2 regions of the Arhodomonas sp. AD133 genome follow, and region 1 is predicted to be linked to the other one. Evidence: predicted binding sites of a transcription regulator. Region 1 holds the regulator's gene; the other holds the start of a gene.
What was found. The regulator FliA, encoded in region 1, starts transcription of late flagellar genes. The targets are predictions, from matches to a motif close to GCTAAAGTTNNNNNNNNNNCNGCCGATA.
Positions count from the first base shown of each region.

Region 2: ACPEES_RS12540 (methyl-accepting chemotaxis protein) is a predicted target of FliA. The motif match lies at 5,093-5,120, and genes of this name have one in related genera.

Region 1 covers NZ_JBNAZM010000027.1:52,872-64,352, reverse strand. The annotation lists gene ACPEES_RS14810 (chemotaxis protein CheW) at 1-413, opposite strand, end outside; gene ACPEES_RS14805 (chemotaxis protein CheW) at 422-1,156, opposite strand; gene ACPEES_RS14800 (ParA family protein) at 1,140-1,943, opposite strand; gene ACPEES_RS14795 (protein-glutamate methylesterase/protein-glutamine glutaminase) at 1,948-3,036, opposite strand; gene ACPEES_RS14790 (chemotaxis protein CheW) at 3,056-5,278, opposite strand; gene ACPEES_RS14785 (protein phosphatase CheZ) at 5,290-6,039, opposite strand; gene cheY (chemotaxis response regulator CheY) at 6,044-6,424, opposite strand; gene ACPEES_RS14775 (RNA polymerase sigma factor FliA) at 6,525-7,250, opposite strand; gene ACPEES_RS14770 (MinD/ParA family protein) at 7,247-8,086, opposite strand; gene flhF (flagellar biosynthesis protein FlhF) at 8,119-9,519, opposite strand; gene flhA (flagellar biosynthesis protein FlhA) at 9,568-11,481, opposite strand, start outside.
Region 2 covers NZ_JBNAZM010000020.1:29,572-41,052, reverse strand. The annotation lists gene ACPEES_RS12565 (PilZ domain-containing protein) at 1-243, opposite strand, end outside; gene ACPEES_RS12560 (YcgL domain-containing protein) at 366-656, opposite strand; gene ACPEES_RS12555 (R3H domain-containing nucleic acid-binding protein) at 689-2,251, shown strand; gene ACPEES_RS12550 (ABC-ATPase domain-containing protein) at 2,262-3,926, opposite strand; gene ACPEES_RS12545 (TerC family protein) at 4,303-5,046, shown strand; gene ACPEES_RS12540 (methyl-accepting chemotaxis protein) at 5,181-7,187, shown strand; gene dinB (DNA polymerase IV) at 7,283-8,353, shown strand; gene ACPEES_RS12530 (glutathione peroxidase) at 8,444-9,190, shown strand; gene ACPEES_RS12525 (LysR family transcriptional regulator) at 9,524-10,429, shown strand; gene ACPEES_RS12520 (DMT family transporter) at 10,706-11,481, shown strand, end outside.

The DNA.
Region 1 (11,481 bases):
CGGCTGACGACGCCGTAGATATACCGCGAGGCGTCCTCGTTGCCCACGTTCGGTGCCGTGTCGATCTCTCCGTCGCGCACGTAGGTCACTTCGGCGACGCTGTCGACGAGGATGCCGGCAACATGATCGCCCGCCTCGATGACCACGATGCGATTGCTCTCCTCCGGCTCCTTCTGGGGCAAACCGAAGCGCATCCGGGTATCGATGACCGTCACCACGTTGCCGCGCAGGTTGATGATGCCCATCACGTACGGGGGCGCCCCCGGCACAGGGGCGATCTCCGAGAGGGGCAGCACCTCCTGCACCTGCATCACGCCGATGCCGTAGGTCTCGTCGTCCAGGGTGAAAGTCACCCACTGGGTAACAGCACCACCCGCCTCGGCGTGATCCTGCAACTGCTGTTGTTCCGCCATGTCGTCAGTCACTCCTTCATCTGAGTGCGAACCGCCGCGCCCTGTGCGCCCGTATTCAACATATCGGCAAAAGCCCCTGTATCCATTAGCGCACACAGACGACCGAGCACGGTGCCGGCGAGCCACGGGCGCTGGCCACGCTGGCTTCGCCAACGCACCTCGTCCGGCTTCAGCCGCACCACCTCGCCGATGCTCCGGCATGCCAGTCCCCACCGGCCGTCGCCGACGATGAGGATGTGAGCCGGCTCCCCGGCCTCCGCATCAGCCCGGGCATGCTGGGGCGGCAACACCATACGGGCGGTATCGATAACGACCACGTTCTTGTCCCGATAGCGCATCATGCCGTGCGCCCAATCGGGCTGCCGAGGCATGGTGGCGATGTGCTCGCTCCAGGGAATGACGCTGTGGAGCTTGACCAGCGGTACGGCGAGCTTGAGCTCACCCACGCTGAACAGTAGCGCCTGGAACTCCGGCTGCGCCCATTCCGGAATACCCGGCGCATTCACCGGCGCGGCGTCGGCGGATGCCGTATCCGGCACCGGGGCATTCGCCGGCGGCGGCGCCTCGCGGGGCGGTGCCACCGGCACCACTGACGGCGCGGGTTCCGGCGGAGCCGCTCCGGGGGCCGGTTCGGTATCGATTTCGGCGTCGGGCAGGTCACGCAGCAGTGCATCCAGGTAGCCCCGGATGGCGTCGTCCTGCTCGAGCAGGCGGTTGTCGTGACGGTCAGATGGCCGCGTCATTGCCCATTACCTTTGCGTAGCGGTCGTCGTCGCCAGCGGCCTCGATGTACGTCAGCAGCCGCCGGTAGGCCTGACTGCCGCGCGCCCACGGGCGCAGCACGGTGAGCGGCATCGCCTGCTTGCTCGCCTCGCGGAAGAGCGTGTCCTCGGGGATCACGTCATCCCAGAGGCTGTCCGGGTAGTCGTCTCGCAGCAGTGACAGCGTTTCCACCGACGCGCGGGTACGCGGATCATAGAGTGTCGGCACGATGACGTGGGGCTGCTCGTGTCCCCGGGACTGCTGGATCATCGACAGCGTTCGCGTCATGCGCTCGAGTCCCTTCACCGCGAGGAACTCCGTCTGCACGGGAATCACCACCCGCTGGCTGGCGGCGAGCGCATTGACCATGAGCACCCCGAGCATCGGCGGGCAGTCCAGCAGCACCCGCTCGAACTGACCGTGCAGCGCATCCAGGGCCCGACGGAGGATCAGCCCCATCCCCTTGCGGGTCCCGAGCTGGCGGTCGAGGGTCGCGAGCGCCGTGGACGCCGGCAACAGCATGAGATCGTCGACGCCGGTCTCGCGCAACATGTCGGGATCCATGGCGCCATCGTTGCGGAAGAGCTCGTAGAGCCCCGGTTTCACGGCTTCCGGATCGAGGCCGAAATAGCTACTCAGCGATCCGTGCGGGTCGAGGTCCACCAGCAGCGTGCGATGCCCGCGCTGCGCGCACAGGCCGCCAAGACTGACCACCGTGGTGGTCTTGCCCACGCCGCCTTTCTGATTGGCAACCGTCCAGACACGCATTGCGCTAACCCCGCAACCTGGCGAGTGCCGGGCCGATGGCTTCGAGGTCGAGAATCTGATCGGTCAGGCCGGCCTTGGCCACCGCCGCCGGCATGCCGTAGATGACGCTGCTCGCCTCGTCCTGCGCCCACACTAGCGAGCCACCGCGTTTGAGCGCGCGGGCCCCCTCACAACCATCCGCGCCCATGCCCGTGAGCACGACGCCGAGCACGTGCCCCGGCAGGACCTTGGCGGCATCGTCGAAGGCGATATCCACGCTCGGTCGGTAGAACTGGCTCGGGGTGGGCTCGAACAGACGTGTGACGATCTGGCCGCCGGCACGGCGCAACCCGAGCTGCATGCCGCCCGGGGCGAGCACGGCTTCGCCAGCGCGCAGCGGCGTGCCCTCGCCGGCCTGGCGGACCTTGACTTTGCACAGTTGATCCAGGCGCGCCGCGAACGCCTCGGTAAACGTTTCCGGCATGTGCTGGATAAGCAGCACCGGCACCGGGAATGCTGCCGGCAGGCGGGTGAGCACCTTCTGCAGCGCCACCGGCCCGCCGGTGGAGGTGCCGATGACCACCAGCCGCACCTTGCCGGCCTGAAGCTCCGGTCCGCGCGCCGCCGGTCTCTGCGGCGGCGCGGTGCCCGGACGCGGGGCCGTGCCGCGTGTCTCCCGTGGCGCGGTCGGCGCAGCGGCCTTGCGGCGGGCGCCCTGGCGGCCGACCAGCTTCACCTTCTCCCGCAGCAGCCGCTGTGCATGCTCCTGGTTGCTGGAGATGTCGGAGAAACGCTTCGGCAGGAAGTCCACCGCCCCCGCTTCCAGCGCGGCGAGCGTCGGCCGGGCGCCGTCGTAGGTGAGCGACGAGAACATCAGCACCGGGGTGGGATAGCGGCGCATGATCTCGCGCAGCGCGGCGATCCCATCCATCTCCGGCATCTCGATGTCCATGGTGACGACGTCCGGACGGAGCTTGCGGACCTGGTCGACCGCCTCCCGGCCATTGGCCGCCTCCCCGACGACCTCGATCTGGGGGTCGGCATCCAGCAACTCGCGGATACGACGGCGAAAGAAGCCGGAGTCATCGACGATCAGGGTCCGAACGTTGGCCAAAGCGGGTCCTCCTGAATCCCTACAGGCGTGAGCCGTACTGCTTGATCAGGCTCGGGATGTCCACGATCAGCGCGATGCTGCCGTCGCCGGTGATGGTGGAGCCGGCGAGCCCGGGCAGGCCGTGGAGCATCGCGCCGAGGGGTTTGATGACCACCTCCTCCAGACCGATGACCTCGTCGACGACGAAGCCCACGGTCTGGTGACCGATGGCGACGGTCACCACCTGGGAGTCCTCCTCCTGCTCGCCCGGCTCCAGCGCCTTGGCGGGCACCACGGCCTCGGCGCCCAGGCGGTCGAGCCAGCGCTCGAGGAAGAACAGCGGCATCGCGCGCTGACGCACCATGACGGTCAACCGACCGTCGACGACGTTGGTGCGCCGCCGGTCGAGCTCGAAAATCTCGCGCACCACCGACATGGGCAGGGCGAACTTGCGCCCGCTGATACGCACCATGAGCGTCGGCAGAATGGCGAGGGTGAGCGGCACCTTGATGCGGATGGTCGTCCCCTCGCCCAGGCGCGAGTCGATATCGACGGTGCCGTTGAGCTGGGAGATGCGGTTCTTCACCACGTCCATGCCCACACCGCGCCCGGAGACGTCCGAAATCTGGTCCTTGGTGGAGAACCCGGGCGCGAAGATGAGGTTGTAGCACTCGCTCTCGTCCAGCCGGCGCGCCGATTCCGCGTCGAGCACACCCTTGTCCACGGCGCGCTGACGAAGCTTCTCCGCATCCATGCCGCGGCCGTCGTCGGCGATCACGAGCAGGATGTGATCCCCCTCCTGCTCGGCGGACAGGCGCACGGTGCCGGTGCGTGGCTTGCCGGCATTGACGCGTTCGTCCGGCGACTCCAGGCCGTGATCGACGGAGTTGCGGATAAGGTGGACCAGTGGGTCGGCCAGCGCCTCCACCAGATTCTTGTCGAGATCGGTCTCCTCGCCGCTGGTTTCGAGCTGGACCTCCTTCTGCAAACTGCGCGCGAGGTCGCGGATCACTCGCGGGAAACGGCCGAAGACCTTGCGAATGGGCTGCATGCGGGTCTTCATCACCGCGCTCTGCAGATCCGAGGTCACGTGCTCGAGGTTACCCACCGCGTGCGCGAGACGCTCGTCGCCGAGCTCGCCGCGCAGAGTCGAGAGGCGGTTACGCACCAGTACGAGCTCGCCGACCAGGTTCATGATGTCGTCGAGCTTGGCGGTGTCCACGCGCACGCTGGTCTCGCCGCGTTGCGGCTGTGCCGCCGGCTGACCGCCGCCGGGCTCCGCGGGCGCGCTGCCGCCGCCTCCCCCGCTGGCGCTACCCCCACTGCCGCCGGAAGCGGTCTCGCGTGTACCGGATTCCGGAGCCGGGGACGATTTCGCGGGCTCCGAGCGCTGCGGTGACGCCGCCCCGGCGGGCTCCTGCTGTCCGGCAGCACTGGCGGCCGGCGCCTCGCTACCAGCCTTCGGTGCCTTACCGCTGCCGTGAAGGTCGTCCAGGAGCTGCTCGAACTCGTCTTCGGTAATGTGCTCGTCACCATCGCCGCTCGCGGCGGGAGTGGCATCCGCCGGCTGCTGGGGCACACCGCCGTGCTGGCCGTCACCGTGGAGCTCGTCGAGCAGCCGCTCGAACTCGTCGTCGCTGATCTCGTCGCTGTCGCTCCCGGACGATTCACCGTCCGCCGACACGTCCCCGGCCTTCTGCCCGGAGGCGCCGTCGGAGGTTTCCTCACCACCGTCGAGGGCATCGAGCAGCGCCTCGAACTCCCGGTCGCTGATGTCGCCGGACGCGGCATCCCCACCCCCGCCTGCGGATGTGTTATCCGCCGAGGCCGTCGGCGTCGCTGCATCCCCCTCGGGCGCGGCGGGCATGTCGGCGTCGGGCTGGTTGTGCCGCCGCAACGACTGCAGCAGAGCCTCCGGCGCCGCCTCCAGATCCTGTGCCGCATCCAGGCGGTCGAACATATCGTTGACCACGTCCAGCGCCTTGAGCACATCATCCATGAGCTCGGGGTACATCTGCTTCTCGCCCTGACGCAGGAGGTTGAAGATGTCCTCCGTCTGGTGGCAGACGTCCACGAGCTCGTCCAGCCCCAGGAAGCCGGCACCGCCCTTGATGGTATGAAATCCCCGGAATACCGAGTTGAGCAGATCGCGATCCTGGGAGCTGCGCTCCAGAGCGACCAGTTGCTCGCCGAGGGATTCGAGGATCTCCCGCGACTCGACGAGGAAGTCCTGGACGATATCGTCCTGCGGATCGATGGCCATGCGCGCCCCCTTCAGAAGCCGAGACTGGAGAGCAGGTCGTCCACCTCATCCTGCCCCGACACCACATCCTGGTCCTGTCCCGGTACCGCCGGGCCGTGGACCTCCGGCTGACTCTTCTCGGTGGGTTTATCGGCAGGTTTGCTCTTTTCTTCAGTCATCCTCGGACCGGCGAGCCGCACGAGTCCGACCAGCCCGTCCTCGACCTCCTGGACGAGCGTCATCACCCGGCGAATGATCTGGCCGGTGATGTCCTGGTAGTCCTGCGCCATGAGCGCATCGGAGAGGGAATGGTTGAGCGCCTCGCCGTGGCTGCCGGCGAGTGCGAGAAAGCCTTCCACCTCCTGACTGAGCTTGCGGAACTCGTCGGCGGAAAGCTCACGACGGCGGAAGCGTTGCCACTGCTCGTGGAGCGAGTTGCCCTGCGCGCGCAGCTCGTCCACCAGGGGAAGGCTCGTCTCGATCGCCTCGAGGGTTCGATGCGCGGAGCTCTCGGTCACGTCGATGACATGGTTCAGCCGTTGCCTGGCGTCGGGAATCTCGCTGGAAGCGATGTCCGACAGACGGCTGTCCACGCGGAAAGACTTGAGTGCCTCGTGGAGCTCGCGGGTGAGCACGCCGATCTCGCGGAAGAGCTCCGTTTCGCGCAATCGGGTCAGCTCATCGATGGTCTCCTGGATCCCCTGTTCGTCACCGCCCTCGATGCGCTCGATGAGATCGCGGGCGAGCGCCAGGTATTGCTGGCTGCGGTCGTCGGTCGTCATGGCGCTAGCCCCCCGCATTGATGCGCTCGAAGATCTTCTCGATCTTCTCCTTGAGCGTCACGGCAGTGAAGGGCTTGACGATGTAACCGTTCACACCCGCCTGGGCGGCAGCGATGATCTGCTCCCGCTTGGCCTCGGCAGTGACCATGAGCACCGGCAGGTCGGCCAGATCCGGATCGGCGCGCACACCCTTTAGCAGGTCCATGCCGCTCATGCCCGGCATGTTCCAGTCCGTGATGAGAAAATCGAACCCGCCGCGCTGTAGCATCGGCAACGCGGTGTTGCCGTCGTCGGCTTCGGAGATGTTCTCGAAGCCGAGATCACGGAGCAGATTCCGGATGATCCGACGCATCGTGGAGAAATCGTCCACGACGAGGATCTTCATGTTCTTGTTCAATGCCACGCTATTCCCCCTGAGCGAATTCGCGGTAACCGTGCCGGCGGCCGGCGCCTCTCGGGTGCGGAGGGCCGCCGGAGATGCACTCTCACCTCTCTATCCAATCGGCAAGGTGCGCACGAAGCTTTAGCATGATCTTGCCGTGAATCTGGCTGATGCGGGATTCGCTGACACTGAGCACCTCGCCGATCTCGCGCAGATTGAGCTCCTCATCGTAATAGAGTTGCATCACGAGCTGCTCGCGCTCGGGCAGCTTGGCGACGGCTGCAGCGAGATCCGCGCGGAAGCCCCGGTCGGCGAGCACATCCTGCGGCGACGGGCCGTCGCCCTGGGGCTCGTGGGCCTCGCCGGTCGTCGGATCCTCCTGGTCGATGCTGAACAGCCGGGCGCTGGCAGCGTCGGTGAGCGTAGCGTGGTACTCGTCCAGCGACACCCCGAGCCGCTGAGCCACCTCCGCATCCCTCGGCTCGCGTCCGAGCTCGTGCTCCAGCGCCTGGATCACCTCGCCCGCCTCGCGCGAGCGCCGGTGCACCGATCTCGGCGTCCAGTCGAGGCGACGTATCTCGTCGAGCATGGCGCCGCGAATGCGAATGCCCGCATAGGTCTGAAAGCTCGCCCCCTGCCCGGCATCGAACTGGCGGGCGGCCTCGAGCAACCCTACCATGCCGGCCTGGATCAAATCCTCGAGCTGCACGCTCGGCGGCAGGCGGTTGGCGAGGTGATGCGCGATTCGACGCACGAGCGGCGCGTGGCGCACCAGCAGATCGTCACCGCATTGTCCCTGCACGGCTTCGTACATCGAGGGTCCGTTCATCCCGCGAACTCCCCTACCCGGCTGCCATAGCGGATCACCCGCTCGACGAAGAACTCGAGCTGGCCGTCGGCACGGCTCGGCAGCGGCCACTGCTCCACGCGATCGGCGAGTGCCTGGAACGCCCGGCCCGACGGGCTACCCGGATACAGCGACACCACCGGTCGCTGGCGCTGCACGGCTGCGCGCAGGCGCTCGTCCTCCGGGATAGCGCCGGCGTACTCCACGGTGACGTCGAGAAAGCGGTCGGTGACCCGCGCGAGCTTGCCATAGAGGTCCTGGCCCTCACGCGGCCCGGGCACGCGGTTGGCCACCATGTGAAAGCGCGTCACGCCGTGGTCGCGGTTGAGTACCTTGATGAGCGCGTAGGCATCGGTAATGGACGAGGGCTCGTCGCAGACCACCACGAGCACCTCGCGGGCGGCACGCGCGAAGCTCATCACCGAATCGGAGATACCCGCCGCCGTATCCACCAGCAGGTAATCCAGGTCCACGGACAGGTCGCTGAAGCTGCGGATGAGTCCCGCGTGCTCCGCCGGGGAGAGCTCCGCCATGCGCTGGGTACCCGACGACGCGGGCACGATGTGCACCCCCTCGGGACCGTCGAGCAGGACCTCCTCGAGGCTGACCTCGCCGTCAAGCACGTGCGAGAGGTTGCGCCGCGGCGACAACCCGAGCAGCACATCGACGTTGGCAAGCCCCAGGTCCGCGTCGAAGAGCATCACGCCACGGCCCGCACGCGCCAGCGCAGTGGCGAGGTTTACCGAGAGGTTGGTCTTGCCAACCCCGCCCTTGCCGCTGGTCACGGCAATCACTTTGACCGGTTTCGGCTCCGACATGCGTCTCAGTCCCGCCGCTTGATCCATGCCCCTCAACCCCGCCGCGCCGCAGTACCCGCGAACGCCACGGCGAGGGATTCGTCGTCTTCGGTGGCCGCCTTGTAACGCTCGGCCAGCGCCTCGGCCTCTTCCAGCAGCGCCTCGGCACGGGCCGGGCGCAGATCCTCGGGCACACGCTGGCCGTGAGCCACGTAGGCCACCGGCAGGCGGCTGCGCATCACGGCAGTGATCGCGCCGCCCAGGCTCGTGGCCTCGTCCGTCTTACTCAGGATACAACCCACCGGCGCAACAGCGCGAAAAGCGCGTAACGTCTCGATCAACGCCGAAAGCTGCGTGTTCGCCGAGAGCACCAGATAGGGCCGCACCTGCCGCTCGCCGGCGGCGAGAGTGCGGAACTGCTCGGCAAGCCGCATATCGCGCTGGCTCATGCCGGCGGTGTCCACGAGCACCAGACGCCGGTCGGCGAGGTCGGCGAGCAGCGCGGTGAGCTCCTCGCCGTCGGCCGCGGCATGCACCGGCACACCGAGAATGCGCGCGAAGCTGCGCAGCTGCTCCTGGCCACCCACCCGGAAGTTGTCAGTGGTCACCAGCGCCACCTGGTGACGGCCATGGCGCAACGCCGCACGCGCGGCGAGCTTGGCGACGGTGGTGGTCTTGCCCACGCCGGTGGGCCCTACCACGGCCACCACGCCGCCCTGGTCGACGATCTCGTCGTCGGCGGTGGGCAGGTGACGGCGCACCAGCTTCATGGCCTGTCCCCACGCCTGCTCCAGGTCCTCCTCGGCCCCCACTGCGTCGGCGAGACCGCGGCAGACGTCCGCCGCCAGCCCCATCGCGTGCAGCCGGCGCAGCAGCGCCGCGCGCACGGGCTTGGCGCGGCCCATCTGCTGCCACTCCATGAGCGTGAGCTGATTCTCGAAGAGCGTGCGCAGGTTGCTGAGCTCCTCCCGCATTGCCTGCATGGCCGGCTCCGGCGTCCACTGGATGCGATCGGCACTGGCACGCCGCGGTGCCTGCTCCCCGGCAGCCGGGTCCGGTGTCGACGCGGGGGCATCGGCGCGTTCGTACTCGAGATCGAGCGGCGCCGGGGAAACGTCGTCGGCCGTCGGATTCCCGTCGGCCGGTGGCGGCTCGTCGTCGTCACCGACGGTGACGGACAGGCGCGGGCGGTCTGTACGCGCGGCCGGCGCCGTGGATTCACGCTCGGCCCGTGCGAGCGTGTCGCTGAAACTGGCAGGCGTCGGGGACACGCCCCGCTCGGCCTCCGCCACGGCCTCGCGAACGGCCTTCTCGTCGTAGTCCACCGCCGAGATCACCTCCACCCCGCCCTCGACACGGCGACTGGAGAGGATCACGGCATCCGGCCCGTGCACGTCCCGGACCTGGCGCATGGCCTGGCGCATGTCTTCGGCGAACACCCGCTTTATCTTCATGCCGTCACTCCGCATCCCTGGTAGCCAATAGTGCGCGAGGCACCGTTGTTACTGAGCGACCTGCTGCTGCCCCACCGTGGCCACGATCCGCACCTGGCGGTCATCCGGGATCTCGTTATACGAGAGCACATGCAGCCCCGGTGTGCCGTGACGGGTTAGCCGGTACAGCCAACCGCGCAATTGCGGCGAGGTCAGCAGCACCGCGGGCTGGCCGGCGAGCTCCTGACGCTGCGCGCTCTCCGTGAGTGAGCGCTGCAGCCGCTCGGCAAGGCCGGGCTCGAAACCCGCGGCGCCCTCGGACGCCCCCTGGATGGTATCTAGCAACAACTGTTCCAGTTGAGGCTCCAGGGTGATCACCGGCAGCTCCGCACTCATGCCGCCGATGCTCTGCACGATCATCCGTCCCAGCGCTTCGCGCACGATCTGGGTGAGCTGTGTGGGGTCCTGCATCCGCGGCCCATGCTCGGCCAGCGTCTCGACGATGGTGCGCATGTCCCGCACCGGCACACGTTCGGCGAGCAGGTTCTGCAGCACCTTCGCCACCACCGAGAGCGACAGGGTGTTGGGGACGAGCTCTTCCACCAGCTTGGGCTGTTGCTGGGCGAGCATGTCGAGGAGCTTCTGCGCCTCGTCGTGGCCGAGCAACTGGTGCGCGTTGTCGTGGATGATCTGGCTCAGGTGGGTGGCGATCACGGTGCTCGTGTCCACCACCGTGTAGCCCAGGCTCTGGGCATAGTCGCGCTGATTGCCGTCGATCCACACCGCCTCCAGGCCGAACGCCGGATCCCGGGTCGGGGTTCCTTCGAGCGTGCCGGAGACGCCGCCGGGGTTGATTGCGAGCTCGCGGCCGGGCTGCATCTCCGCCTCCGCGATGGGCACCCCGAGCACGCTGATCCGGTACGCGTTGGGACCGAGATCCAGGTTGTCGCGAATGTGCACCGACTGCACGAGAAAGCCGAGATCCTGGGAGACCTTCTTGCGCACGCCCTTGATGCGGGTGAGAAGCTGCCCGCCCTGATTGCGGTCGACCAGCGGAATGAGCCCGTAGCCCACCTCCAGGCCGATGGTGTCCACCGGCGGCACGTCCTCCCAGGTGAGCTCGCGCTGCTCCGGGCTCGGCTCGGCCGCCTCCTCGGCGACGGGCTCCTCGGGGCCGGCGGCGCGTTCGCCCTCGCGATACCGCCACCAGGCCACACCCAGACAGATCCCGCCGAGCAGCAGGAACGTGAAGTTGGGCATGCCGGGAATCAGCCCGAGGAAGGTCACGATACCGCCGCTGATGTAGAGCACGCGGTGATTGCTCAGAAGCTGTGTCAGCACCGCCCCGGCCATGTCCTGGGAGGAGGATACGCGGGTCACGAGAATGGCCGTCGCCGTGGAGAGCACCAGCGACGGAATCTGCGCCACCAGACCGTCGCCGATGGTCAGCAGCGTGTAGGTGTGCATCGCCTCGCCGAAGGGCATGCCGTGCTGCAGCACCCCCACGGACAGTCCACCGACGATGTTGATGAACAGGATCAGAATGCCCGCGATGGCGTCACCGCGGACGAACTTGCTGGCACCATCCATGGAACCGTAGAAATCCGCCTCCTGGGCGACATCCTCACGCCGCTGCTTGGCCTCGCGCTGGTCGATGATACCGGCGTTGAGGTCGGCGTCGATGGCCATCTGCTTGCCCGGCAATGCGTCCAGGGTGAAACGCGCGCTCACCTCCGAAACACGCCCGGCGCCTTTGGTCACCACCACGAAGTTGATGATCACCAGAATCGCGAAGACCACCAGGCCGATGGCGTAGTCGCCGCCGATGACGAACTCGCCGAATGACTCGATGACGCTGCCTGCCGCCCCGGGACCATTGTGCCCGTTGATGAGCACCACCCGGGTCGAAGCCACGTTCAGCGCCAACCGCAGCAGTGTCGCCACCAGCAGCACCGTCGGGAAGGCGGCGAATTCCAACGGCCG
Region 2 (11,481 bases), on a different contig from region 1:
ATAGCACACGACCGCGGCGATGCGCCTTGGTACCGCGCGCGTGCCCACGGCGGAGTAGAGCTGAACCTCCACCGGCATGCCGCGCCAGAGCATGACCCGCCCGGCATGCAGGCCGACCCCCGCACGACTGACGTCGCGGGTACGATAGCTGCCGACGGCACGGCCATAGAGGTACACGCGCACCAGCAGATCCGCGGGAAACCGGGCGACGTGACGTCGGTTCGTTCTAAGCTCGTTGGCCATGCCCCCTCCGCCCAGCAGACACGCGCTCGGACCGTTCCAGTGCCCTGAGCCGAGGGCACGCCGTATCGCCTACACAGAACACTGACTCATGCAATTGAGCATAGCCGTCGACAGCCGCGCTATTAATGCTTCGTCCGGTTCGCCCCGCCGAACGGCATGACGTCGTCGTCGGGCGGCAACTGCACGAAGCAGCCGCGATGCAGCAGCCCGTCGAGCACTTCAACGGCGCGCACGCGGGCAAGGCGGCGCCCCGGGTGGATCGTGAGCTCCATGACGAGCTCCAGCCGCCCCATCGCGTCCAGCAACGCGTCGGGCACACCGGCGATGTCGTCGCGCCTCGAAGTGGTCGGGCGAGCCCAATTGTCACCCGTCGGCACGGATGATTGACAGTTTAACGGGTGGCGGGGATACATGGAGGTAAGGACACAGCAGGAGGTCGTCCCGCGTGAGCATCGAAACCCGAACCGATGACCTCGAACGGCTGCTCGGCGTCCTTCCCCGGCCACTGCGGGAACGCCTGCGCCGCTTACCCTCCACGGATCTGCTCGAGGTGGTGCTCGACCTCGGCCGCCCGCCGCAGGCACGCCTCACCGGCGGGCCGCATGCCCTCGACGATGCACCGGTGACGCGCGAGACACTCGCCCGAGTGTGCGAGGCCGTCGGCCGTTTCACCGCGGACAACCGCGCCGGCATCGAGGGCACGCTCCACCGTATCGCCGCCATCCGCAACCGCACCGGTGAGACCGTCGGGCTGACCCTGCGCGTCGGCCGCGCCGTCTATGGCACCATCGCCCCCCTGCACGACCTCGCCGCCGATGCCTACAGCATCCTGCTGCTCGGGCCGCCGGGGGTGGGCAAGACCACCCGCCTGCGCGAGATGGCACGGGTGCTCGCCGACGACTTCGCCCGACGCGTCGTCATCGTGGATACCTCCAACGAGATCGCCGGCGACGGCGACATTCCACACCCGGCGATCGGTTCCGCGCGCCGCATGCAGGTTCCCCATCCGGATGCCCAGCACGCCGTGATGATCGAGGCGGTGGAAAACCACATGCCCGAGGTGATCGTGGTCGACGAGATCGGCACGGCCGCCGAGGCGGCCGCAGCGCGCACCATCGCCGAACGCGGCGTACAGCTCATCGGCACCGCGCATGGCACGACGCTGGAGAACCTCACGCGCAACCCCACGCTCGCCGACCTGGTCGGCGGCGTACGCACGGTCACCCTCAGCGACGAAGGCGCCCGTGCACGCGGCACCCAGAAGACCGTCAGCGAACGCGCCGGCCCGCCGACGTTCGGTGCCGTGGTGGAGATCGTCGACCGCGAACGCCTCATCGTCCACCGCGATACCGCGCGCGCCGTGGACGCGCTGCTCCGGGGCATCGCCCCACGGGGCGAACCGCGCGGCACGACCGGCGAGTCCGGCGGCGAGCCCGCCATTCCGGCACCGCCGGCGCCCCCGGTACCGGAACCGGAACCGCAACGGGTGCCAGCGCCGACGAAACCGACTCCGCAGAGCGGCAGCGAGCGCATGGTGCGCATCTATTGCTACGCGTTGAGCCGCGATTCCACCGAGCGCGTGCTGAGGGATCTGCGCCTCAACGCCCGCACCGTGGAGCAAGCCGAACGGGCGGACCTGGTGCTCGCTCTGCGCGCCCGCAGCCAGGACCGGCGCCTGCAGGAACTGATCGCCGAGACCGGGGCCCCGGTTTACGCGATCAAGCGCAATAGCACGGCGCAGATACGGCGATTGCTGCGCGACGTCTTCAACGTCGTGCCGGGCCTCAATGACGCCACGGTGGACGCCGCCGCCCGGGAAGCGGAAGCCGCCGCACAGCGCGTGATCGACGAAGGCATCGCGGTGGAGCTCACGCCGCGTTCGGCGCCATTGCGCAAGCTCCAGCACCGCATCGCCATGCGCCACCGCCTGCTCGCGCAGAGCACCGGCTGTGAGCCGGACAAGCACCTGGTGATTCAGCCCGGCACCGACTCCCCCGCGCCGGGCTGAGCCGCACCGCTCAGCCCGCGCCGCCGGCGCGAAACACGGCGCTTCGCAGTCGATTGAGCGCCGCCATGACCTCCGCGGGGCGCGGCCGCGCCAGATCGCCGGAGGGGCGCCCGGTCAACCGCTCCCAGGGCTGGGCGAGCAGCTCCCGCACCTGCGCCCCCGGATCGGTTACCCATTCACCACCGTGGGCGGCGAGCAGCGGGAGCAGCAAGCCGATGGCACGCACCTGGCTGGCATCCACGATCTGCTCGACGGCGCGCAGATCCACGTCGTCACGCCCGAATACGAGGGTGTCCTCGCCACGGGCCTTGATCCGCGGCTTGCCCCGACCGGCAGTGGGGTCCACCGAGCGCGGACGCAACGAACGCGGACGCGGTGCCGCGAGCGCGCTCTCCGCCTCCTCGCGACGTCCGGCCGCATGCTCGGCGGCGATACGGCGCGCCTCGGCGGTCACGTCCCGCGGCAGGTAGTCGTGCATCTGGATGACCGTGTCCGCGTGGGCGAAATAATCCCCCGACCCGCCCATTACCAGCACTGTCGACACCGCCAGGGTATCCCGCAGCTCACGGATGCGGTCGACGAACGGCGTGATCGGCTCGTCGCGCTTGGCCACCAACGCCTGCATGCGCTGATCGCGGATCATGAAATTGGTCGCCGAGGTATCCTCGTCCACCAGCAACGTGCCGGCACCGAGCTCCAGTGCCTCCTGCAGCGCCGCCGCCTGGCTGGTAGAGCCCGAGGCGAGCTCCGTGTCGAACGCCGTCGTGGACTTGCCGTAGGGCAGATGGTTGATGAACGGCGAGAGATCCACGGCGTGCACCGCACGGCCATCTTCGGCGCGGATCTTCACCGCCTCCGCGTCGGTGACGACCCGTTCCCGCCCGTCACCGGGGACATGATCGTAGACGCCGAGCTCCAGGGCGCGCAGCAGCGTGGACTTGCCATGGAAGCCGCCGCCGACGATGAGGGTGATGCCCCGCGGCACCCCGAGACCGCTGACTTCCCCCGCATTGGGGGCCATCAGCGTAGCCCGCAGACTCGGCGCCGACGCGAACGCCACAGCATCCGCGAGCGGGCGGTCGTCCACCCCGGAGCGCCGGGGCAGGACCGCACCGTCGGCGACGAAGGCCACCAGCCCCTGCCCGGCGAGCTGCTCGCGCAGGGCGAACTGGTCCTCGACAACGTCGCAGTGATGCGCCAGCGCCGCGGTATCGCGGTGCTCCGGTCGCAGCGCGGCACGTACGGCCCGTGGCAGGATCCGGCACAAAAGCTCCCGCGCCTGGCGGCCGAGGATGCTACGGCCACGCGCCGGCAGATTGACGGTGAAGCGCAGCTCCACCCCCTGTGGCGTGAACAGGGCTGCGGTGCGGTCAAGCACCGTCTGCGCACCGGCATCGATGGCGATGGCCGGCTCGTCACGCACGGCGCGACGGAAACAGCGCGCGAGAAAATCGCGCGCCGCCCGTGCGCGCACCCCATTGCGGACGTCGTCGGGCAGCGCCGCCTCGTCCCAGGGCATGATCACCCGCAGACGTGACGGCGCCGCATAGGGGTCGCCCTGGACGTGATCGACCCGCAGCTCGAAGTCGTCGAACCGATAACGCCCGGTGATGTCGCGATAGGCCTTGTAACCCTTGCCATCGATCCGGGCGAGCGTGCTCTGCAGCTCCTGCATGCCTCGCTCCGTGGCGCATGAGTTGAATTGGGCGCGCGCCTGCCGGCGCGTGCGTCTCGGAAGGCGGCCAGCGTGCCACAGCGAACGCGGCTGTAAAGATAGCGCTGAACGATGCCCGCGTCGTCGCCAGGCTCCGGCGAGACGGCGCTCGCAGCGCATGGCCGTGATCCGTTACGGGAATACCTGCCTGGCCCCGCCCCCCGCCAGACGTGCCCACGGAGGCTCTCGGCACCGGACTCGGCTGGTCATACCGATGCGCCGATCGGCCGGAGGCTGGCACGAATCGTCCAGCGGTTCCTCGAGCGCCGCCGTGCTGGCGCCCCCTGCGGACGGCCCGTATCCTCCCCGACGGGCACCAACATGCAGGGAGACCATCGTGCTGGAATGGATCGACTGGATGAGCGACCCGGCCGCGTGGGCGGCGCTGGTAACGCTCACTGTGATGGAGATCGTGCTCGGCATCGACAACATCGTGTTCATCTCCATCCTCGCCGACCGCCTACCCGAGCACCAGCGCCCGCGCGCCCGACAGCTCGGGCTGATGGCGGCGCTGGTCACCCGGCTGCTGCTGCTGTTCTCCATCGCCTGGCTGATGGGGCTGACCCGTGCCCTGTTCGAGGTTTTCGGTCACGGGGTCTCGGGCCGCGATCTCGTCCTCGGCGCGGGTGGGCTGTTCCTCATCTACAAGGCGACCACGGAGATTCACGCCAAGCTCGAAGGCGAAGGTGACGGCCATGCCGCAAGCGACGCGGCGGGCGCGAGCTTCGTCAGTGTCATCGTCCAGATCGGGTTGCTGGACGTGGTCTTCTCCCTGGACTCCGTCATCACCGCTGTGGGCATGGCCGACGACATCGAAGTCATGGTGGTGGCGATCATCCTCGCCGTGGGTGTGATGCTGCTGCTCGTGGGGGCGATCAACCGCGTTATCGCGGCTCACCCGACCATCAAGATGCTCGCGTTGTCGTTCCTGATGCTCATCGGCGTCGCACTGGTCGCCGACGGTGCGGGGCTGCACATTCCCAAGGGCTACATCTACTTCGCGATGGCCTTCTCCGCGGCCGTGGAGATGATGAACCTGCGTCTGCGCGCGCGGCGGCGTGAACGACAAATACATACGTAGGCACGACCGGGAGACGACCGGCACCTGGTGTGTCCTGACACGGGCGGATCAAGTTCATCGCCCCGCCGCCGATAGAAGGAAGTGGAACTCCACGATTCCCGGCAGCGAGAACGATGACAATGAGCCAATCGCGATTGACGAGGACGAGAGGCAAGGCGGCGGGTGGACGCGGCGCGTGGCGCCTGGGGCTGACCGCCAAGGTAATGGCCGCACCGGTGGTGATCCTGGTGCTGTTCGTGGTCGTCGGCGCGGTCGCGATCGCGGGCTTCCGCGCCGTCGACCGGCACATGGGGGTGGTCACCGGCGATCTCGCCCCCGACACGGCGACGGCTACGGCGATCCTGAGCGACCTTTACAGCCAGCGCCTCGCGCTCAATGCGTACATCGACACCCGCGCACGGGATAATGCGGAGGCCTTCCTCGCCAACGGCGAGCAATTCCGCGCGGAGCTCGAGCGGGCTCGCTCGCGCATCGATGACGCCCAACGCCTCGAGTTGCTGGACACGCTGGCGACGCAGCACCAGCAATACGAGACCGCGTTCAGCGAGAAGATCCGGCCGGCAACTTCCACGCTCGCGGAAGTGGCCGACCGCCTCAGCAAGGCCGGTGAAGCCGCCTCCGCCCCCCTCGACGATCTCGCGGCCATGGGCACCGGGCAGAACGACTACCTGCTCGCCTACCAGGCACAGCGCACACTGGGCATCGTCAACGAGCTGCGCACCACCGCGCGCCGCTATCTCAGCGACCGCGACGAGGCCCTGCTCGAGGAAAGCCGCAAGCTCGCCATGGACGCCCAGCGCGGTCTCAAGCAGCTCAACGCCTACATCCTCGGCGACCGCCAGGCAGAGCTTCGCGCGGCCGCCGCCGATGCCACCCGCCGCTACCAGCGCATCACCGACGAGCTCGCCGCCCAGCTCAGCACCATCGCGCGAACGAAGACCGACGTCATGGATCCGCTCGGCGGGAAAATGGTCGAGACCGCCCAAGCGCTGCAGGACAGCAGCTTCAGCGCGCTCTCCGAGGTGGCCGGCGAGGCCGGCGCGCGCACCAGCTCGGCGATGACCCTGACCGCGGCACTGGTCGGCGTGGCCACGGTCGGCGGGCTGATCCTCGCCTTCGTCATCACCCGGGGGGTGGTACGCCCGGTCCAGCGTGGCCGCCGCGAGATCACCGCGCTGCTCGACGACATGGAATCCGGGCAGGCAGACCTCTCCCGGCGCCTTACCGCCGGGCAGCACGACGAAGTGGGGGACTTCATTACCGCCGTGAACCGCTTCCTCGAGGCGCTGCAAGGGGTCGTTCGCGGCATCAGTCAGGAAACCGAGAGCCTCGCCGGCGCCTCCGAGGAGCTCACCGCCGTGACCCGCTCCACCGATGAAGGCGTGCGGCGCCAGCGCGAGGAAGTGGACCAGGTCGCCACCGCCATGAACCAGATGGCCACCACGGGGCAGGAGATTGCCCGCAATACCTCGGAGGCGGCCGAGGGCGCGGAGGGTGTCTCCAACGACAGCGGCCAGGGCCGGGAAGTGGTTCAGCGCACGGTTGATGCCATAGACGGCCTGGCACAGGAGGTGGAATCCGCTGCACAGACCGTCATGGATCTGCGCCAGGAGGCCGGCAATATCACCACGGTGCTGGACGTCATTCGTGACGTCGCCGAGCAGACCAACCTGCTCGCGCTCAACGCCGCCATCGAGGCCGCCCGGGCCGGCGAGCAGGGGCGGGGCTTCGCGGTGGTGGCCGACGAGGTCCGCACCCTGGCCCAGCGCACCCAGGAGTCCACCGGCGAGATCCAGAGCATCATCGAGCGGGTGCAGGCCGGCGCGGAGGCGGCCGCCAGCGCCATGGACAGCAGCCGCACCCGCGCCCGGAAAACAGTGGACCAGGCCGCCGAGGCTGGCGATGCTCTCGGGCGCATCAGCGAAGGGGTCAACCGCATCACCGAGATGAACACCCAGATCGCCGGTGCGGCGGAGGAACAGACCGCCACCAGCGAGAGCATCAATCAGAACGTCAGCCAGGTGAACGCCGTGGTCGAGCAGACGGTGGAGAGCATGGAACAGCTCGAGCGCGCCGGCAGCGAACTCGCCGCCATGAGCGAACGGCTGCGCGAACTGGTCGGCCGCTTCCGCGCACAATAGCCGGGTACGCGGGGGCCGCGCCCGATCCCCCGGCCGCTCGCCGGGGCGGCCTCCACTCGACCGCGTGCGCCTGAGCAGGGATACTATGCGCCGCCATGAGCGGCGGCGAACGTACCATCCTTCACGTGGACATGGACGCCTTCTTCGCGTCCGTGGAGCTGCTACGCCGGCCCGAGCTCGCCGGGCAGCCGGTGGTGGTCGGCGGCCGCGGCGACCCCAATCGCCGCGGCGTCGTCTCCACCGCCACCTATGAAGCACGCCAGTACGGCATCCACTCGGCGATGCCACTGCGGCGTGCCGTGGCACTCTGCCCCCACGCGGTGTTCCTGCCGGTGGACCTGCCAGCCTACCGGGACGCCTCGATGGCGGTGTTCGACATCCTGGAAGACGTCTCCCGCGTGCTCGAACCAGTGGGGCTGGACGAGGCCTACCTGGACGTCAGTCACCGCGACGAGCCCCCTCGACAGCTTGCGAGGACGCTCAAGAACACGATCCGCGAGCGCACCCGGCTCACCGCCTCGGTCGGCTTCGCCCCCAACCGCCTGCTGGCCAAGATCGCCTCCGATCTGGAGAAGCCCGACGGCCTCACCGAGCTGACGCTCGACGACGTGCCGGCGCGCGTATGGCCGCTGACGGTGCGCACCCTCCATGGTGTCGGCCCCCGGACCGCCGAACACCTTGCCGAGCTCGGGATCACCACCATCGGCGAGCTGGCCAATGCACCGCTGGAACGCCTTGCGCGGTTGTTTCCGGCCCGCCACGCCGAAGCGCTGCAGGCGCGAGCCCACGGCCACGACGACCGTCCCGTCGGTGCACGACGGCGGCGTAAATCCATCGGCCGGGAGACGACGTTCCAGACCGACTGCCGCTCCAGCGGGCGCCTCGCGTGGCTGGCTGCGGAAATGATCCGGGGCCTGGTACCGAAGCTGCGCGAGCGCGGCCTGCGGGCAAAGACGGTGACGGTGAAGATCCGCTATCGCGACTTCGTCACCCAGACACGCTCGTTCTCGCTGCCCGAGGCCAGCGACGACACCGATATCCTCCAGGCCGCCGCCCGGGAATGCCTCCGCCAGCACAGCCTCCACCGCGCCGTACGCCTGCTGGGCGTCACCTTCTCCCAACTCACCGACCGCCCTGAACATAGCCTGCAGCTATCGTTCGAATAGAAACGTTTCATTTCACAGACAGCGCTGGCTGCATCATCATTCTCCCCATCAATCGTTTTTCGCCTGACAATCGACAACCGGAGGCATCTCATGGATAACCGCGAAGGCCTGCGCGTACCCGAGGTCACGTTCCGCGTGCGCCGCGACAATGCCTGGCAGAGCATCAGCAGCGACGACATCTTCACCGCGAGAACGGTCGTGGTTTTCGCGCTGCCCGGTGCGTATACACCGACCTGTTCCGCCAGTCACCTGCCCCGATACAACGAGCTGGCGCCCGTACTCAAGGCGAACGGCGTGGACGAAATCGTCTGCCTGTCGGTGAACGACACCTTCGTGATGAACGAATGGGGCAAGGATCAGGAGGCGGAGAACGTCACGCTGCTGCCTGACGGCAACGGCGAATTCACCGACGGCATGGGCATGCTCGTGGACAAGTCGGAGCTCGGCTTCGGCAAACGCTCCTGGCGCTACAGCATGCTGGTGCGCGACGGCGTCATCGAGAAGCAGTTCATCGAGCCGGAGAAGCCCGGTGACCCGTTCGAGGTCTCCGACGCGGACACCATGCTCAACTACATCAATGCCGCGGCCAGGCCACCGGAGCCGGTGACGCTGTTCACGCGGCGCGGCTGCCCTCACTGCGCCCGGGCGCAGGACCTCCTCGACCAGGCCGGTATCGCCTACGAGAGCATCGAGCTGGCCCGACCGGTGACGAGCCGTTCGCTGCGTGCGGTCTCCGGCCGCAACACCACGCCGCAGGTGTTCATCGGCGGCCACCACATCGGCGGTGCGGACGAGCTCGAGCGCTACCTGCGCACGCAGCAGCGCTCCGCCGCGTAAGCGTGCCGCGACGCGCGGGTACGGGCACGACTGGACAGGGAGCCCGTGCCCGCGTGGTCCCACGCCGGCGTGTTTCCCGCTCGCGGCATGTTTCCCGCCTGCGTCACCCGGAACGCACTCAACCAAAAAAAAGCCCCCGGCCGGGGAGGCCGGGGGTGTTGCTTGCCGGGGATTGCATCGCAACAGACAGAAGGGTGTATCAGGAACGGAAACCGACGAATCGCCAGGCCGGGGAGCCCTCGAGGCGATTCGCCGTGGCCAGAGGCCGATTTTCAAGCTACGCTTCGCATGCTATCGGTGCAACGCATTTAACTTATAAGTAATATTCACCAGATGAATTTACGCGGCGTGGACCTCAACCTGCTGGCGGTATTCGATGCCATCCTCCAGGAAGGCAGCATCACCCGCGCCGCCGAGCGCCTGGACATGAGCCAGCCGGCCACGAGCAATGCCCTCAACCGGCTGCGGGCGCTGCTGCACGATCCGCTGTTCGTCCGCCAGGCCCGGGGCATGACCCCCACGCCAAGAGCTCGACAGCTCGCCGAACCGATCCGCGAGGCCCTCACCCTCATCCGCCACACCCTCTCTGAGCAGTGGCTGTTCGACTACGCTCATTCCGAGCACCGCTTTCGCGTGGCGATGAGCGACTACGGGGACTCGGTGATCCTGCCGCGGTTGCTCGATCACCTGGCGCGGGTGGCACCGGCAGTGCAGGTGGACGTGGTCGCCAACGACCAGCCCGCCGTGGCCACCGATCTGCGCAGCGGCGACCTGGACCTCGCCATCGGCAACCGCCCGGAGCTGGAGCGGGAGTTCCGCAGCGAGGGGCTGCTGGTGGAACAGTTCATCTGCATGGCCCGCGCCGACCACCCGGGAATCCGCGACCGCCTCACCCTGCGGCGATTCGCGGAGCTCCACCACGTGGACGTCAGCCACACCCGTTACCTCTCCCGGCGCATCGACGAGGCCCTGGCCGCCGAGCAATTGCGCCGCCGGGTGACAGCCACCGTGCCCAGCTTTCTTTCGGTCGCGCCCATCGTCGCCGCCACCGATCTGATCACGACCATCCCGTGGCGGGCCGCCCGGGCGTTCGCCGGCACCGGCGGCCTGCGCCTGATACCGCCGCCGGTACCGCTCGACGACGCGCCGGTACACCAGTATTGGCATGCGAGCACCGACACCGACCCGGCCAGCCAGTGGCTGCGGCGGACCATTCTGACGTTGTGTCAGCGTCTCTAGTGTCCTGTATCAGACAGTCGCGGTATTTCTGCACGTCATGGTGCCGCCGTGGCCAGGCGGCGGTGCGAAGGCGTGGCGGCCCCCACGTCGAGCGACGCCAACACGGCGACAGCGGCGCCATGACGCGCCCGAAGGGAGCGCCCCGGTCGCGCCGCGGCGGTGACGCGCCGCCTCGCCGTAGGCCCCACTACGACTCGTCGCCGCGCCTGGCCCTGGCGAGACCGGGGCACTCGGAATTGCAACGACAATCTGATTCAGGACACTAAGGGAAGGCTCATGGCCGCCACGGACAACACCATCTCCGCGGAACACCCCCACACCCTCGCTTACGCGGGACTCGTGCTCACCGCGCTGTTCTGGGCCGGCAATGCCGTGCTCGCACGCGGCGTCGTGGACGTCATTCCGCCCGTGGCCCTGTCGTTCTGGCGCTGGGCACTGGCGCTGCTGATCGTGCTGCCGGTGGGCATCGGCCCGCTGCGGCGGGACTGGCCAGTGGTACGCCGGAACTGGCGCCGGATGCTGCTGGTCGCCGGGTTGAGCGTGGGCCTGTTCAACACCCTGCTGTACCTCGCAGCGGACTCGACGACCGCGCTCAACCTCACCCTGATCAACGCCACCATGCCGATACTGGTGGCCCTGCTCGCCTGGCCGGTACTCGGCGCCCGACCACGTCCCGCCCAGGCTGGCGGTATCGCCTGCGCGCTCGCTGGCATCGTGACCATCGTCGCCGGCGGCCGGCTTGCGGCACTGCTCGCGCTGTCGTTCCGCCCCGGGGACCTGATCATGGTCGGCGCCGTGAGTGCGTGGGCGCTGTTCTCGGTGCTCCTGCGCCGCCGTCCGCTGCCCATGTCGGCGGCCGGCTTTCTCACCGCGCAGATTCTCTTCGGGCTGCCACTCATTCTGCCGGCCTACCTGCTCGAGCTGGCACTGGTCGGCGGGTTCGACCTGACACCGGCGCTGACCCTGCCTTTCGTGTATGTCGCCGTGTTCCCGGGACTGCTCGCCTACGCCTTCTGGAACCACGGCGTCGCCCGCGTGGGACCATCCAGGGC